4 regions of the Lysinibacillus sp. FN11 genome follow, and region 2 is predicted to be linked to each of the others. Evidence: riboswitches for the same ligand, from Rfam matches in the RefSeq annotation. Region 2 holds a riboswitch; each other region holds the start of a gene.
What was found. A riboswitch is a leader RNA that binds a small molecule or an ion and turns the genes downstream of it on or off. The one in region 2 is predicted to bind S-adenosylmethionine.
Positions count from the first base shown of each region.

Region 1: another riboswitch for S-adenosylmethionine. It lies ahead of NP781_RS06595 (YezD family protein); the one in region 2 lies ahead of NP781_RS24950 (MetQ/NlpA family ABC transporter substrate-binding protein).
Region 3: another riboswitch for S-adenosylmethionine. It lies ahead of metA (homoserine O-succinyltransferase); the one in region 2 lies ahead of NP781_RS24950 (MetQ/NlpA family ABC transporter substrate-binding protein).
Region 4: another riboswitch for S-adenosylmethionine. It lies ahead of NP781_RS17320 (methionine ABC transporter ATP-binding protein); the one in region 2 lies ahead of NP781_RS24950 (MetQ/NlpA family ABC transporter substrate-binding protein).

Region 1 is NZ_CP102383.1:1,276,690-1,280,831, reverse strand. Features, by position in the region: gene NP781_RS06620 (formate--tetrahydrofolate ligase) at 1-45, opposite strand, end outside; gene NP781_RS06615 (cold-shock protein) at 259-459, shown strand; gene NP781_RS06610 (amphi-Trp domain-containing protein) at 608-865, shown strand; gene NP781_RS06605 (VOC family protein) at 1,264-2,049, opposite strand; gene NP781_RS06600 (flavin reductase family protein) at 2,199-2,684, shown strand; gene NP781_RS06595 (YezD family protein) at 2,774-2,929, opposite strand; SAM riboswitch class I at 3,000-3,095, opposite strand; gene NP781_RS06590 (DUF418 domain-containing protein) at 3,266-4,142, opposite strand, start outside.
Region 2 is NZ_CP102383.1:4,795,762-4,799,903, forward strand. Features, by position in the region: gene NP781_RS24940 (methionine ABC transporter permease) at 1-11, opposite strand, end outside; gene NP781_RS24945 (methionine ABC transporter ATP-binding protein) at 4-1,029, opposite strand; gene NP781_RS24950 (MetQ/NlpA family ABC transporter substrate-binding protein) at 1,137-1,967, opposite strand; SAM riboswitch class I at 2,056-2,161, opposite strand; gene NP781_RS24955 (PPC domain-containing DNA-binding protein) at 2,284-2,790, shown strand; gene NP781_RS24960 (pyridoxal phosphate-dependent aminotransferase) at 2,833-4,002, opposite strand.
Region 3 is NZ_CP102383.1:2,011,317-2,015,458, forward strand. Features, by position in the region: gene NP781_RS10750 (GerAB/ArcD/ProY family transporter) at 1-180, shown strand, start outside; partial or broken gene metA (homoserine O-succinyltransferase) at 221-1,155, opposite strand; SAM riboswitch class I at 1,279-1,390, opposite strand; gene NP781_RS10760 (nucleotide excision repair endonuclease) at 1,594-1,965, shown strand; gene NP781_RS10765 (hypothetical protein) at 2,016-2,402, opposite strand; gene NP781_RS10770 (TrmB family transcriptional regulator) at 2,426-3,208, opposite strand; partial or broken gene NP781_RS10775 (TSUP family transporter) at 3,334-4,103, shown strand.
Region 4 is NZ_CP102383.1:3,259,917-3,264,058, forward strand. Features, by position in the region: gene NP781_RS17310 (MetQ/NlpA family ABC transporter substrate-binding protein) at 1-422, opposite strand, end outside; gene NP781_RS17315 (methionine ABC transporter permease) at 491-1,159, opposite strand; gene NP781_RS17320 (methionine ABC transporter ATP-binding protein) at 1,149-2,177, opposite strand; SAM riboswitch class I at 2,260-2,363, opposite strand; gene NP781_RS17325 (thioredoxin family protein) at 2,420-2,731, opposite strand; gene NP781_RS17330 (toprim domain-containing protein) at 2,746-3,087, opposite strand; gene gcvH (glycine cleavage system protein GcvH) at 3,179-3,559, opposite strand; partial or broken gene NP781_RS17340 (arsenate reductase family protein) at 3,640-3,995, opposite strand.

The sequences.
Region 1 (4,142 bases), 1.4 Mb from region 2:
ACTAGCGATTTCTAAATCTGATAATGGTTGATTTTTCGTTGTCATTTGGCATCCTACTTTCTATGTTGTTCATTTCCATTATAGTCTTAATTGTGAAAAAAAAGAAAGCCAGATATACAAGCATTTCGTCAATCAATTGACATCTTTGCTCAATTCCTGTATGTTCTAAGAGAAAATGCAATTTTTTCACATTTTCACAATGAGAGCACCATTTATTTAACTTTATTTTACATTCAAGCGCATTGGAGGCGAATGCTTATGCAACAGGGGATCGTAAAGTGGTTCAATAATGAAAAAGGTTATGGCTTTATTGAATGTGATGATGGCGAAGATGTATTTGTTCATTTTACGGGCATCCAGGAGGAAGGCTTCCGTACACTTGAAGAAGGTCAAAAGGTTTCATTTGATGTTGTGGAAGGCAATCGTGGACCCCAAGCATCAAATGTTGTAAAACTATAAGCATAATGGGGCTATCCGTGTAGTTCCAGATTAGCAGCGGATTAGGAAGTGCATCGTTTTCTTCATCCGCTTTTTGTGTTGTTTTAAGCTGAATGCCCCCTCCATGCTATAATAGAAGTAACAATACGTAAGGAGGGATTTCGATGCAATGACTGAAGTTATTTTGAAGCATAAAGAACGACAAAGTGTAGCAGAATTTGCAACAACACTGGAAACGATTGCAAAAAAGCTTAAAGAAAATGGTGAATTCACTTTTGTTCAAGGCACAGAGCCAACAGTTGTCAGCCCAAGTGAACAGCTCAAAATCGACTACTCCTATACAAAAAAGGGCGACAAGCATTCATTTGAAATTGAATTTGATTGGTATACAGGTACAGAAACGCCGAAAAAAATGACAATTGAATAATTATTGGCAACGAAAATCCACTTCTCTGATGAAGTGGATTTTTCCATTGTTGAATAAAGATCATGTCACTAGAAAAAGACCTTTTAGAAAAGTGATGGGTGACAGCACCTCTCGATAAAATGAGTAGTGAACACCTTTGCTAAAAAGTGAGTGGATTGTAGCGATAGCGGAGGAAGCGGCTCGCCCACAGGAAAGCAAGTAGCCTGCATTAGAAATTCTATGGATATTTTTGTTTTCAACACTATGTAAAGTGGCTGGGTCAAAAGTGTTTCAGCCAACAAAAATACCGAACTATCCACTGAAATGCTCACGAAGTGTTTTGGAATAGTTCGGTTTTTCTAGTTGTCATGTTTTGTTAATTTAGAGATTATTTAGCTTATGTTCCAGCCTTTTTCTCATTATCGATTTATCCAATAAAAAGCACCAGGACAAACTAATGTTTCCTTTGTTCGTTTAGGATCCTTTAATGTCACACCAAATGGTCCCTCTTTGACATGGCCAAGTGTCATTGCCATCGCACTCTCTTCCTCATAGAAATCTAAACGCATATTCGGTAGCTGTAGTGACATATACTGCTCATACTGCGTAGGCACTGGTAGCTGTAACACCTCTTGCCACAGTTTTACTGTTGCCTGCATGTCCTTGACGTAGAATTGGACGGATTCCATCGTGATAGCCTGTTTTACATCAATGGCACCACTTGCCTTTAATTGAACCAAACGCTCTTCATTTTCCTCCGCCCATTCAATTAAAAATGGAAAATCAATTGGCAGATCTGGCTTACCAAAATGCAGTAGCTTCCATTCTACCACCGTGCCATCTGGTCTTGTTCTGCTACATGCATCTGGTCCATATACTTCATAGCCCAATGCTCGCAAGCGTCGACCCTCTTCGTCAATATTTTTTGTGCGCAGAGCAATTCGAGAAAATCCCTGGCGCTCTTGATCACGTTTAAACGTATAATGTAGGGAATATGGGTATTGTGCCGCTTGCTCAAATAAATCACGATCATAGATAGCAATTTGTTCAATGTAGCTTAAGCCAAAGTAGCTTAACGTATTATAAGTCCCCCACATCGTGTGCTGCCCACCATTCACTGTATGGACATTTCGTTTATTGAAGAAAACCTTTATATTTTCTGGTGACTCCACTTGATGAACCAGATGATCAAAATATAAAGTCATGGCCATTCCCCTTTCTTTCCCCATTACCTTTACCTGTATGTTTGATTAGTTTAAAATTTACTCAAGAAAAGGAGTTACTAGTAGGATATGAAAAAAAGTTTCGTTTACCTACAAACTCCGTTCACTAATTTCATAAAGAGGTGATTTGAATGACAGATTTAGTAGCTGCTTTTAAATTGGCATTAGGTAATTATCCTACAGGCGTAACAGTTGTCACGACATGTCATGACACAAAACCGATTGGCTTAACCGTCAATTCCTTTGCATCTGTTTCAATCGACCCGCTCCTTATTTTGTGGTCACTCGATAAAAAATCTCAGCTCCATCCCTATTTCACGACTGCGCCAAATTTTGCGGTCAATATTTTAGCGAGTGATCAAGAGCATTTATGTACACTATTTGCTAGTAAAATCCCTGATCGCTTTGCACAAGCATCATGGTCAACTTCCTCTTTAGGACTACCGATTTTACATGATACCGCAGCTAATTTACAATGTAAAACATTTCAGCAAATCGATGCTGGCGACCATACCATTTTTATTGGGCAGGTCGTAGACACTACAAATGCTCAAAAAGAGCCTTTGCTGTATCATCGCCGCCATATCGGTCCCATACCAAAAAGCTTTTATAGCTAGCCTTTACACAAAAAAAGGCCACTTGTAAGCACAGGAAATCCTTCATGCTTATAGGTGGCCGTTTGACATAAGTTCTACTGAAATCATTGTTATTTTTTCTGCGGAAATCTCTGCTTTTCAAGCCTATTAATTTGCACAATCACACCATCTTGAATCGTAATATGCACTTCACCAAATTCAAGATTTTGAATCGCCTTCGCAATTGCCTCTAGTTTCTTATCATCTACTTTTACTGACTGAGCCATACGATACACCCCTTCTTTTTTATCCTTATTGTTCATAAAGAGGCCAACGCATCAAACTGATTGATAGCCCCTCCTATCTCTCAGACACCATCTGTTGGATTTGGCACCTGTTGTCCGGTTGCCGAGGCTTCATTGGGCCAAGTCCCTCCACCTCTCTTGATAAGAGTACTGCGTTTCTTGAAAATAATTCTATAATTCTGCTATAGGAATGTCAATACAAAATATTAGAAAACCTAGTTGAATACTATGCAATATGTCGTTTAGATTAAAAGACTCCCTATACCTAAAGTATTTTATGCCTAGTCAGTGAGAAATAGATGGCAATCCATTAATTTATTACAAGCTCCATTTCCTCATCATGAATTCAAGTGGGCCTCGATGATGTTTAGTCCTCCACCATACAGAAACCACGACACATCCTAAAAAATAACAGCAGGCATACAGCATGGAAAAAGCAAGTGTTTGGTTCTCCAGCTTTTGGCAAATAATTAGTATTCCAATGCCTATAACAACATGGCCAACATAATGCGTTAAAGACATTTGTCCAGTTAATATGAAAGATTGTATAACTTTATTTTTACATGTCTCTACAAGATAGATGGAGCCAACAATGATAACAATAGCCGAAGCCGAATTAGAGAGGACATACATCATATTCGGTGGAATCGGTCCTGTATCAAATAAATACAATGCACTCTCTACATCTAATAAATGAATGGTTGTCATCTTAATGAATAACGTTGAACAAGTCTCAGTCACGATGACTAGCAATAAGCCTATCACCAGTAAGTTTTTTCTTAATGTATGATTTGTTAAATCTAATGTGCCCATTACCATCCCTATCAGAAAGAAGCAAATCCAGGGGAATAGTGGATGATAGCCATTAAACATCAAATTTCTTATAAATCCAGCTGGTGTCCAAAAATCAAGATACTCTAGTAGCACATATGTTGGATGCCAACCAGCAAGGTAACTAAATTGAATTTGAAGCCATTGTGAAAGGATAAGGATGGCACCAATTATGAAGATCATCATTTTCTTGGATTGGGCAATCAAACAAGCAGCAACAAACATATACACGCCATAATAATGTAAGATATCTCCTGTCCAGCCGATTGCATATAATATAATCCCTATCGTAAATAACAAAAGCGCCCTCTTCCACAAAGTAAGTCGATTTTGACGAAGAAGGATTGGGTCCTTACTCTCTCTA
Region 2 (4,142 bases):
ATACTACTCATTGAACGCACCTCCTAATTCTTCCACTGCCACGCCATTTTCTGAAAAATACGTTAACGCCTTTTGGACAATCTGCGTTTCGCCATGTAAATGCACCACAATATTGCCGACAATACCGTTTTTTAATTCAATAATATTAGCTGTTAAAATATTTGGTTGCACATCGTATACCTTAGTGACTTCTGCTAATAATGGCTTACCAGTACTTTCACCAAGGAATGTTAAACGGATTACACTTCCTGAAACATTTAATTGCTCAATAAGAGAGGGGGATAAATTACGTTGTGAAATTGTATTTAAAAACTTTCGCGTTGTAGGGTGCTTCGGTTTCGCAAAAAGTTCAATCGCTGTGCCAAATTCCACAACTTTCCCTGATTCTAGAACAGAAACCTCATCACAAATTTTTTGAATTACATTCATTTCATGTGTGATGAGCAGAATCGTAATGCCTAATTCACGATTAATTTTTAACAACAATTCAAGAATGGCTTCCGTTGTCTCAGGATCAAGTGCACTTGTTGCTTCGTCACTAAGTAAAATCTCTGGTTCCTGTGCTAAGGCACGTGCAATAGCCACACGCTGTTTTTGACCACCTGAAAGTTGATTTGGGTAACTATCTAGTTTATCTGTTAAACCGACAATTTCAGCATACTTAGCTACTCGTTTTTTTACTTCTGCCTCTTTATAGCCTAGAAGCTTTAATGGAACTGCAATATTATTGTAAACTGTTGCTGTTTTTAATAGATTAAAGTGCTGGAAGATCATCCCGATTTTTTGGCGTGTTTGACGTAATTCTTGAAGAGAAAGGGTCGTAATGTCTACATTGTCTATCACTACTTTTCCTGCTGTAGGACGTTCGAGTAGATTAACGCAACGAATGAGTGTACTTTTACCAGCACCACTATAGCCGATTACACCATGAATTTGTCCCTTTTTTACGTGAAGATTGATGCCATCCACAGCTTTTATGATGCCTTTTTTCGACTTGAATTCTTTTGAGATATTTTGTAATTGAATCATGCGACTGTTTGCTCCTTTCTCCACCTTCTAAAAAGCAAGAATCTGCTCGTTTTCCTATAGAGGAATTTCGACAGATTCTTCGGCTTTATAGAAGCTTCCTGAATGTATTACCAACTAGGGATTACTGAACCTTTGAATTCTTCTTCGATGAATTGACGTACTTCATCAGATTGGTAAGCCTCAACGAATTTTTTAATTGTTGGATCATTTTCATTTTCAGCACGTACAACAATATAGTTCACGTATGGAGAATCAGTAGATTCCAATAAAATAGAGTCATCTTTAGGGTTAATACCAGCTTCTAATGCAAAGTTTGTATTAATAGCTGCTACGTCTACTTCACTAAGTTGTTTAGGAATTTGAGCTGCCTCTAATTCAATGAATTTTAAATTCTTTTTGTTTTCTTCTACATCACGAATCGAGGCTGTTAAGTCTGCGCCATCTTTTAACTGAATATAGCCAGCTTCCTGTAAAACAAAGAGGGCACGCGCTCCATTCGTTGGGTCATTTGGTAAGCCAAACGTTGCACCGTCAGGAATGTCATCAAAGGATTTATATTTTTCAGAGTAGATACCCATTGGATTTAAAATCGTTTTGCCCACTGGTACTAAATCTGTATCATGATCTTTATTAAATGTATCCAGGAAAGGCTCGTGTTGATAGCTGTTCGCATCAAGATCACCTTCAGCTAAGGATGTATTAGGTAAAACATAGTCAGAAAATGATTTTAGCTCTACTTCTAGCCCGTTTTCTTTTGCTACTTTAGCGGCTACTTCTGCAATTTGTTCGTGTGGACCAGAAGTGACGCCTACAACGATTTTCTTTTCATCAATTCCTTCAGCTTGGCTTTTACTATCTTCTTTAGAGCCACAGCCTGCTAAAGCTGCTACTAATGTTAGACTTGCTAAACCTACTAAAAATTTATTTTTCTTTTTCATGAAAATACCTCCAAGATTGTTTTTATCGGTTTTTTGAAAATAAAAAAACTCTCTTACAAATTAAGAGAGGCTCATGAAAAGATGTCCTCTCTTATCTATCAAACGAAGTTCGTTTGCAGGATTTAGCACCTTCCTTTAAAAAAGGAGGTTGCCGAGCTTCATAGGGCCAGTCCCTCAGCTACTCTTGATAAGAGATTTATAATATTTTTTTGTAATTCCGATAGAACTAATATAATTTATAGGGTATAGTAAGTCAATAAATAATTTTTAAATTTTTTATATAATTATAATATTTCGACGCAAAAGAGGGATAACAATGTCTGTAAGAGTTAATTATGGTATAGGTTCATTTGGTAAGGTTATTAGTGCTCGTTTTCTAACGGGAACAGATATCATTGAAGGGATTGAAGCGCTTTGCGAAGAGAATAATATAGAGTCAGCCACAATTGTAAGCTGTATTGGCAGCTTTCAAAAAAGTAGCTTTGTTTATTTAGTGCCAGATGCAACAGCTCAAATTCAAGTTCGTTTTAGTGATGTGATGGAAAAAGAGGGACCATTAGAATTTATTCAAGGTTCAGGTGTGGTGTGTAAACGAGATGGTGGATATGAGACACATTTCCATGGCTCTATGAGCGATCAATGGGGTGTTGTATCGGGTGGGCATTTAATAAAAGGGGGAAACCCTGTTATTACTGTTGACATCGTGTTGGCAGAGGTACAAGGTATTCAACATATTCGAAAATGGGATGATGAAACAGGTCATGCTCAATTTTATCCATTAGAAAATGATTTAGGGCAACCAAGGAAAATTGAAAAATATTAATGATCCTGTAGCTAGGGATAGCTACAGGATACGCCCTCATCATTATCTATTAAACAATTGTAATTGCTCGATTCTATGGATTGCTTCACGTAAGCGCTCCTCACTAACTAGCAACCCTACGCGTACATAGCCTTCACCATATTGACCGAAGCCATTACCTGCTGCTACAGCGATATCAGCTTTTTCGAGCAAAAGATCAGCAAACTGTTCACTTGTATAGCCTAGTGGTACAGGAAGCCATGCGAAGAAGGAGCCTTTTGGAGCCGTAACATGCCAGCCAATTCGTCGAGCTTCTTCAATGAGTACATTGCGGCGACGCTCATAAGTAGCTCGTAGTTCATCCGAACATTGTTGGGAAGCTGTCAGTGCTACTGCTGCGGCTTGTTGAATGGCAGGGAATTGACTACAAAACAGATGATCCTGAATAAGATTAATAGCAGCAATAATCTCGGCATTCCCTACAGCGAAGCCTATACGCCAGCCAGCCATATTATAGGTTTTCGATAATGTATACATTTCAACTCCTACTTCTTTTGCACCCTTTGCTTGAAGGAAGCTAACTGGTTTATTACCGTCAAATCCTATTGCCCCATAAGCAAAATCATGTGATACGATAATATTGTGTTCCTTCGCAAAGCGAACAGTCTCTTCAAAAAACGCAAGTGATGCTGTACCTCCTGTAGGGTTGTTCGGGTAATTTAAGTAAAGAAGCTTTGCCTTTTCTTTCACTTCATCAGGTAATGCATCATAATCAGGTAAGAAATCGTTTTCGGCAAAAAGTGGCATCACTTCAAAATTGACATCTCCTAGTACGACACCTGATAGGTAATCTGGATAGCCAGGGTCTGGTAAGAGCATCGTGTCACCAGGGTTTAACACTGCTAAAGGTAGCTCAACTAGACCAATTTTTGTTCCACCGAGAATCGCTACCTCTGTATCTGGATTTAGTTCTACCTGATATTCACGTTGATAAAAGTCGGCAGCAGCTTGGCGTAATTCAGCGAGACCTCTAAATGGTGAATATTTGTGGTTTTGAGGATTTTCAGCCGCTTCCTGTAATGCTTGAATGATGTGAGTAGGCGTTGGCTGATCGGGATTTCCTTGCCCAAGGTTAATGACATCACGCCCTTCTTCTAGAGCCAAGTTTACTTTTTGTACGAGTGCTGCAAAAAATTGAGTGGGTAGTTGCTGTAGTTTTTTAGAGAATTCCATGCATGATCACCTTTTTCAGAATATAATAATTATTATTGAAGAATATGAAGCAAATAGTATTACTTTTTCTGTTAATTGTCTAGACCCTTTATAAACAAAGGATTGAAATGCTCTAAAAAACCACAGGCGACCAAAAAGCG
Region 3 (4,142 bases), 2.1 Mb from region 2:
CCAGATATTGTGCATTCTACTAATTATAATAATGAAATTTGGCCAATCTTTTCCTTTATTTTCACCATTTTATTACCCATACTATTGCTGATTGTGGTAGTTATTCGAAATCGTAAATCCAAAGCTCAAAAAAACGAAACACCTCAGCAGGAAACAGAAAATGACAATCAAAAAGTCTAATTTCTTTTAAAGCTAGAAAAGAAATTAGACTTTTTATTAATTAAATATGATATTCGATTTCATCTACAAAATCCCATTCATATGGTGTTTCTTGGTAAACATAGTAGTTCAACCAGTTAGAGAATAATAGATGCGTATGGGCACGCCATGTATTCATCGGCACTTGTGTCGGATCGTCATTCGGGAAGTAGTTTACAGGAACAGCGATATCTATGCCCTTCGCCACATCGCGACTGTATTCATCGGCTAGCGTTGTCGCATCATACTCTAGATGCCCCGTAATCATAATATTTTTATTATCTTTTGATTGTACAATAAATACCCCTGCATCCTCTGAATAGGATAATAATCGTAGATCTGGATGATTGCGAACCTCGTCAATCGAAACAGATGTATAGCGTGAGTGGGGCGCAGTAAATAAATCACTAAAGCCACGTACCAAATCTACAGTTAAATCTGTAATCACATGGGAATAGACACCTGAGCATTTAGCAGAAAGCTCGACCTTCCCAATGCCATAATGATGATACAATGCAGCCTGTGCCCCCCAACATATATGTAGCACAGATGTCACATTCTTTTTTGACCAATCCATAATTTCTGAAATTTCCTGCCAATAGTTGACCTCTTCAAAAGCCATTTTTTCTACTGGCGCACCAGTTATAATCATACCATCATAGCGGCGGTGTCGAATCTGATTGAACGTTGTGTAAAAAAGCTGCAAATGAGATTTACTCACATTTTTAGACTCGTGTGTGGCTGTATTCAAAAAGGTAATATTCACCTGTAATGGTGTATTCCCCAATAAACGTAATAATTGGAGCTCTGTTTTTTCTTTTTCAGGCATTAAATTTAATATTAATATATTTAATGGACGGATTTGCTGTGTTTTCGCACGATCTTCTTCCATGACGAAGATTTTTCCTCACGTAAATGTTCTCCAGCTGGTAAATTTTTCGGAATATTAATTGGCATCTTGCTTTCCCCTCTCTATAATCACTCTCTTTTAGCAAACCTTGCTTGCATAGGATGCAACAAAATTAAAAAATCCTCCTCATTCCATACGAGATAGAATGAGAAGGATTTTTTTCACGTCCACTCTTATCTCTCAAAGGAAAAAATCCTTTGCTGGAATTAGCACCTTTCTAACAATTGTTAGAGGTTGCTGAAGCGTCATCGGGCCAAATCCCTCAGCTTCTCTTGATAAGATTATTTAATTATCTTGAATTGTAACACGAACTAGTTAGAATATCAATAATTCATAGAATATTTTGTGATTCATGTGCATGTTCCTTGCTCAATTGATGTACACTAAGCTTGCTATATGTGGTGTTTCTGCATTTAAAATTTATGGTAAACATGCCGTAATTATGTTACCATATACTTTTAGTAAGAGAGAGGAACGTGAATAGTTTGATTAAAATTGAATTTCCAAAACCAGATCTAGTAATCCGTCAACGTGAACAAGATTTAAAACCAGGTGATGTGCCAATCACACCTTACTTCGGTTTTATTGACTTCCATAAAATCACACGTGATAAAGGCGGCATTTTCTTATTCTATAATGACAAGAATGAGCTATTATTTGTTGGGAAAGCACGTAAAATTCGTCAACGTATTAAAAAACATTTCGAGGATAATGTATCTCCGATGAAAAACCATCGTGATGAAGTGTTCAAAATTGAAGTCTATGAAGTAGAAGATCCAATGGAACGTGAAATTTACGAAACATACGCGATTAATACTTTCCGCTCTAAATATAACGTAGACAAAGTCTTTTATTAGACATCTCATAAAGAAACCGAAATCTCATCTAAAGATTTCGGTTTCTTTTATCACATAATGGTCATACGATCAATGGGCGTACTCTGACCGTTTATTCGCAAATCAATGGTATCAAGCTCAGGATTCTTGACGGTGATTTGAAAAACATAGGGCTGAGCCTCTTTCCTTTGCTCGCTGCCTTCTTCTAACTGGATGATAAGCCTATTTCCCTCAGCTGTAATACTTGCCAATACATTCCCTTTTGAATAATAAACAAGATAATATGGAGCATCATTTTCATGTAATAGTTGTATTCTGTCATTAGAAACAATATTTTTTTGGACATTATCTGGGACAACCGTTAGCTCATGAATCGTTGGTGGATTGGTTGGTGGTGTAGCATTACAGGCTCCTAGCATGAGTAAGCTCATTAAACCTAGCAACACGAATTTTTTCAAGTTACTCCCCTTCCCTTATAAGACTATTCTAAGAAAAAAGCTTTCCGCTCCTTAGCAATCCAGTCTTCTAACTCCTGATCATCCCGTTTTACTAACCGATTAATGAGTACATCATGCCATATATAATCCTCTAACAAATAAATGTGAACGGAATCATTGGTGATAAAGGCCGTCTCTTGGGTAGATGGAGAATGACCATAAATCATTTCCTGACCATCTACCGATAAGATAAACCAATGCGGTGTCGACGCTTTTTTTGTATAATGTGTGGCTCTATGCTGGTCAATTGAGGCTAGATGCTCTCCTACATATAACGTAATGCCATGAACAGGAACATGCAGCGCCACCTCTTGCAAATCTTCACGTAAGACCTCATACATATCTTCCCACATCGACAGCATCACTTTTTTCTTCGCCTTCTTTAGAAGTGACTGACAATAATTGATAATAGATTCCCTGCCCTTCAGCATGACCACTTTAGGCTCAGCTTCCTGCACTTTTTCCTCTAATTTCTCTAGCTTCCCGCTTATAGACGTAAAATTCGACTCCCAGCGCTGTTGCATTTGCTGTAAGAACACAGACACAGGCATTGCCGAATAGGTCGTTTGTTCTGCGGTCTCTTCTTTTAACACGATGCCCTTTTCTACAAGGATATTTAAAATATCATACACTCTTGCACGTGGTATGCCAGAATTTTTACTAACCTGATAGGCACTGACATGACTTTGCTGAACAAGTGCCGTATAGGCCTTCGCTTCATATTCTGTAAAACCCATTTCTTTCAGCTGGGTGATTAATTCCTCCATGTAATCCCTCCATTATCTTTATTATAGGCTACCAATGTGAAGATTTGCCAATGAAAAAATGGGGTTTACAGCGCAAATAAAATTAGTTACTATTTCAGTAGTAACTAATTATAAAGAGGTGTCATATGTTGTTTGAAATCGATGTACATATTCTCATACTATTAATTTCATTTGGATTTCTGGCGGCTTTTGTTGACTCAGTAGTGGGAGGGGAGGTTTAATTTCACTACCAGCCCTACTATTTGTTGGGCTCAATCCAGCCGCTGCTGTTGCCACAAACAAACTAGCAGGAGCTATGGGCTCGCTCACTTCCTCTATTTCTTTCTATCGTTCTGGCCAGCTGGACATTCGCTCTGTCCTCAAATATTTTCCACTAGCATTTATCGGATCATTATGTGGTGCTTGGACTGTGCATCTGATTAATCCAGCATTACTAAAGCCATTAATGCTTGTTATGCTGGCGGCTGTTGGGGTATATACGATCTTTAAAAAGGATTGGGGTGCCGTCGCTACCGTAAAAAATCTATCTAAAAAACATTTGTTTTTATTTATGCTGCTATTATTTGCTATTGGTTTTTATGATGGATTTCTTGGTCCTGGGACAGGGTCCTTTTTAATCTTTAGCTTCTTACTGGTAGGCTTTGATTTTTTAAAGGCGGCTGGTAATGCGAAGTTTTTAAATTTGGCGAGTAATGTGGCTGGTGTTTGTATGTTTGCTTACTTAGGTCAAATTCATTATGTTTATGGTCTAGTCATGGGCATTGCGCAAATTGGTGGGGCTATGCTTGGCTCACGCATGGCAATCAAGAAAGGAAGTGGCTTTGTCCGCACACTATTTATTGTCGTTACAATGACATTACTTGCGAAAAATGCCTATGATTTTATGATGCATTAAAATAAACGCCACAGAATTTGAAATCTGTGGCGTTTTGGC
Region 4 (4,142 bases), 1.5 Mb from region 2:
GCGCCTTCTGGCAGGTCTTCTAACGTTTTATATTTTTTTGAGTAAATACCGATTGGTTCAATGTGAACACCACCTGCATTGACGAAATCATAGCCATTGTCTTTAATTTGTAGCTCTAAATAAGGAATGTGCTGGAAATAGTTGGCATCAATATCTTTTGACTCTAAATTTTGGTTTGGTAGAACATAATCTGTATACGTTTCAATTTCAAGGTCTATGCCTTCTTTAGCTAAGATCGGTTTTGCTTTGTCTAAAATGACTGCGTGTGGTGTATTAGAAGCACCTACTTTTAATGTTACGTTTTCTTTGCTATCTGTTTGATCACCTGATGCTGATTTTTCATCTTCTTTTTTATCTGTACCGCAAGCTGCTAATGCTAGTACAAGTATTGATAAAAATAATCCTGCTAATAACTTTTTCATTTATGACACTCCCTTTTATTTGTTTAAAATATGTTAGCGGTAAGAACCGAAATAACCTCTTTTACTTGCTAGCGTTTATCAATTTTCTCGGTAATTAAATCACCAATCCATTGAATAATAAATACGACTACTAAGATCAAAATAGTTGCCATTAATGTCACATCTTGGCGATTTCGCTGGAAGCCGTCTAAGAAAGCTAAGTTACCAAGACCCCCTGCACCAATAATTCCTGCCATCGCAGTATAACCTACAAGAGCAACAGCCGTTACAGTGATACCAGAAATCAAGGCTGGCAATGATTCAGGAACCAATACTTTCCAAATAATTGTAGAAGTTTTCGCCCCCATTGAACGAGCTGCTTCAATCACACCTTTATCAATTTCACGTAACGCAATTAATACCATACGAGCATAAAACGGTGCTGCACCGATAATTAATGCAGGTAACGCCGCATTAGCTCCTCGAATTGTACCTAGTAAAAACTTCGTAAATGGAATTAATAAAATAATTAATACGATAAATGGAATGGACCGGAAAATATTGACGAGTGATCCTGTTAAAAAGTTAACGATTTTATTTGCCCATAACTGATTGGGACTAGTTAAAAATAGAACAATACCAATGACTAACCCAAGAATAAATGTCACAACCGTTGATATAGCTGTCATGTATAATGTTTCATACGTAGCTTGCCACATATTTTCCCAGTCTACATTCGGAAAGAGATTAGTTAGCATTTTCAATCACCTCCGTCTGTACTTCCACTGTATTTAAATAACGAAGGGCTTCAGTGACGTTTGTCTGAGAGCCATCAATTTGCACAATCAATGTACCATATGCACCATTTTTTGTTTGCGAAATATTTCCGTGAACAATACTTACTTCTACATCAAATTGTTTCACAAGATGTGAGATGACAGGCTGTTCTGTTTTTTCACCAACAAAAATAAGTTTGACAAGTTGTCCAGTTGGATAGTTTGTTTTAATTTGTGCTACCGTATCTTGTGTTTCCTTAGTGTCTGTAATTTGAGATACAAACTTCTTAGTAATAGCTGCCTGTGGGGCTTGGAAGACTTGCAATACCTCACCACGTTCCACAATTTCGCCTGCCTCCATCACCGCTACACGATGACAAATTTTGCGAATGACATGCATTTCGTGGGTAATCAGGACGATTGTTAAGCCTAAGCGTTCATTTATATCTACGAGTAAATCAAGAATAGCATCCGTTGTTTCAGGATCGAGTGCGGAAGTCGCCTCATCACATAGTAAAACCTCTGGATTATTCGCTAATGCACGTGCAATTCCTACACGCTGCTTTTGTCCACCAGAAAGCTGGGATGGATAGGCCTTATCGCGCCCTTCTAAGCCTACAAGGGCAATCAATTCCTTCACACGTGCTTCACGTTGAGCCTTTGGGAAGCCTGCGATTTCTAAAGGGAATGCAATATTTTCGGCAACTGTTCTCGACCAAAGTAAATTGAAATGCTGGAAAATCATACTTACCTTTTGTCTAGCCGCTCTAAGCTTTTGCCCTTTTATCGATGAAAATTCTTGATTGTTCACCGTTACTGTTCCTGCTGTCGGTTTCTCTAAACCGTTTAATAAACGAATCATGGTACTTTTACCAGCACCACTATAGCCGATAATGCCAAAAATTTCACCTTTATTAATAGTAAGGTTGACGTCTTTGACTGCCGTTAATTCGCCATTTGCTGTTTTGTATTTCTTTGTAATATTTTGAAGCTGGATCATAGCGAATACTCCTTTTCTCATATAGAAAACCCCTTCACTCACAGACAAGTAGAAGGGGTCACGTATGATACGTTAAACCGTTCTCTCATCTTTCAAAGAAAAATCTTTGAGTGATTTGGCACCTTTTCACATTGTGATGGTTGCCGGGCTTCATAGGGCACTTCCCTCCGCCACTCTTCATAAGAGTTCGATATATTTAATGTTTTAGTAATATATTTGATACTTTACCACGCTAGTAAAGTTCAGTCAATTGATTTTTTTAACAATTCATATAAAAATGGTACGGATTGAAAGGCATAAATTTTTTCTGTCACTTTTCCGCCATCACTGATGAGTAGACAGGGAACACTTTCAATTTGATGCTCATAGGCAATGTGTTCCAAAAAGTTGATATTTGCTTTACCAATTTGTAGCTGTGGCAGTAATTGTTCAATAACGGACATCATTTTAGATGCCACTGCACATGTTCCACACATCGGTGTATATAAATAAAATGCAGTTTTCTCTCCCGACTGTTTAGCCGTTTCCCACTGCTCTGTTGACCATTCTTCCATTTACTCACGCAACCTTACAAAATATATTCATTATGGATTGAAAAATGTGCACGCAGTAAAATCATCGCTAGGACTTTTCTTGGTGTCGTTTCTACTTCCTTGTATGTTGGCATTGTGCGCAGATGCTCAGCTTCTGGATAATGTCTGTCCATTAATGCACGTAGCTTATCCCCAGAAGTATCTGCATCAAAAAAAGTAAATAGCTCACAGCCCTCATAGGGATCCAGTAGTTCTTCTAGTTGATGCACACCAATTGTACCATTCGTACATAGTATTGTAACATTCTCATTCAAAATAGGCTCAATTTGTAGCTTATCTGAACGCCCTTCTACTATCAAGCATTTTCCCTCGAACATTACGCCACCTCCATTTAGAGATCCCCACTTATAAGTCATTATATAACAAAAAACGCCGGTAGTTGCCGACGTTTTTCGATTATGGCTTGTCTTATTCAGCGATCATTTCTTCGTATTGCTCTGCTGTCATTAGTTTCTCAACTTCTGATGCATCAGCAGGCTCAACAACGATCATCCATGCTTTTTCATATGGTGATTCATTAACGAATTCTGGGCTATCTTCTAAATCTGCATTTACTTCCACTACAGTACCTGAGATTGGTGCATATAATTCAGAAACAGTTTTTACTGATTCTACGCTACCGAATGGATCATCTGTTTTGATTTCGTCGCCAACTTGTGGAAGCTCAACGAATACGATATCTCCTAATTCAGATTGTGCGAAGTGAGTAATACCAATACGTACTTTTCCATCTTCTACTTTTACCCATTCATGTTCTTCAGAGTATCGTAAGTCTTTAGGTGTGCTCATGCAAAAACCCCTCCATAAATATGTAATATATTCACTTTCAGTGTGCCATACTTCTCCTCTAAATACAAGGTTTAATACGGTTATTTCCAAGCTTGCTCAAAATCTACTTCTTTAAAACCTAAAGTAACTTTTTTCCATCTGTGACGATGGGACGTTTAATTAACATACCATCTGAAGCTAATAACTCAAGCTGCTCATCCTCCGTCATTTCGGCTAACTTGTCCTTTAAGCCAAGCTCACGATATTTCATACCTGAGGTATTAAAAAATTTCTTCAAAGGCTGTCCGCTAGCCTGCCAAATAGCTGTTAATTCTTCTTTAGTGGGAGGTTGCTCTGCGATATGTACCTCTTCATAGGAAACCTCATGCTCATTTAACCACTTCTGTGCCTTTTTACATGTTGTACATTTCGGATAATGGAAAAATTGAATCGTCATTACAATGCTCCTCTTCTGTCTTTTTCTGTAGTATACCATCATAGTTGTTTTCAATGGTGAACTTCACTCTTTTTTGTAAGTTTATCCACTAGTTTTGCATTTTTATCCGTCCTCTTACGATATTAGTCATTTTTCTTATATAAAAAA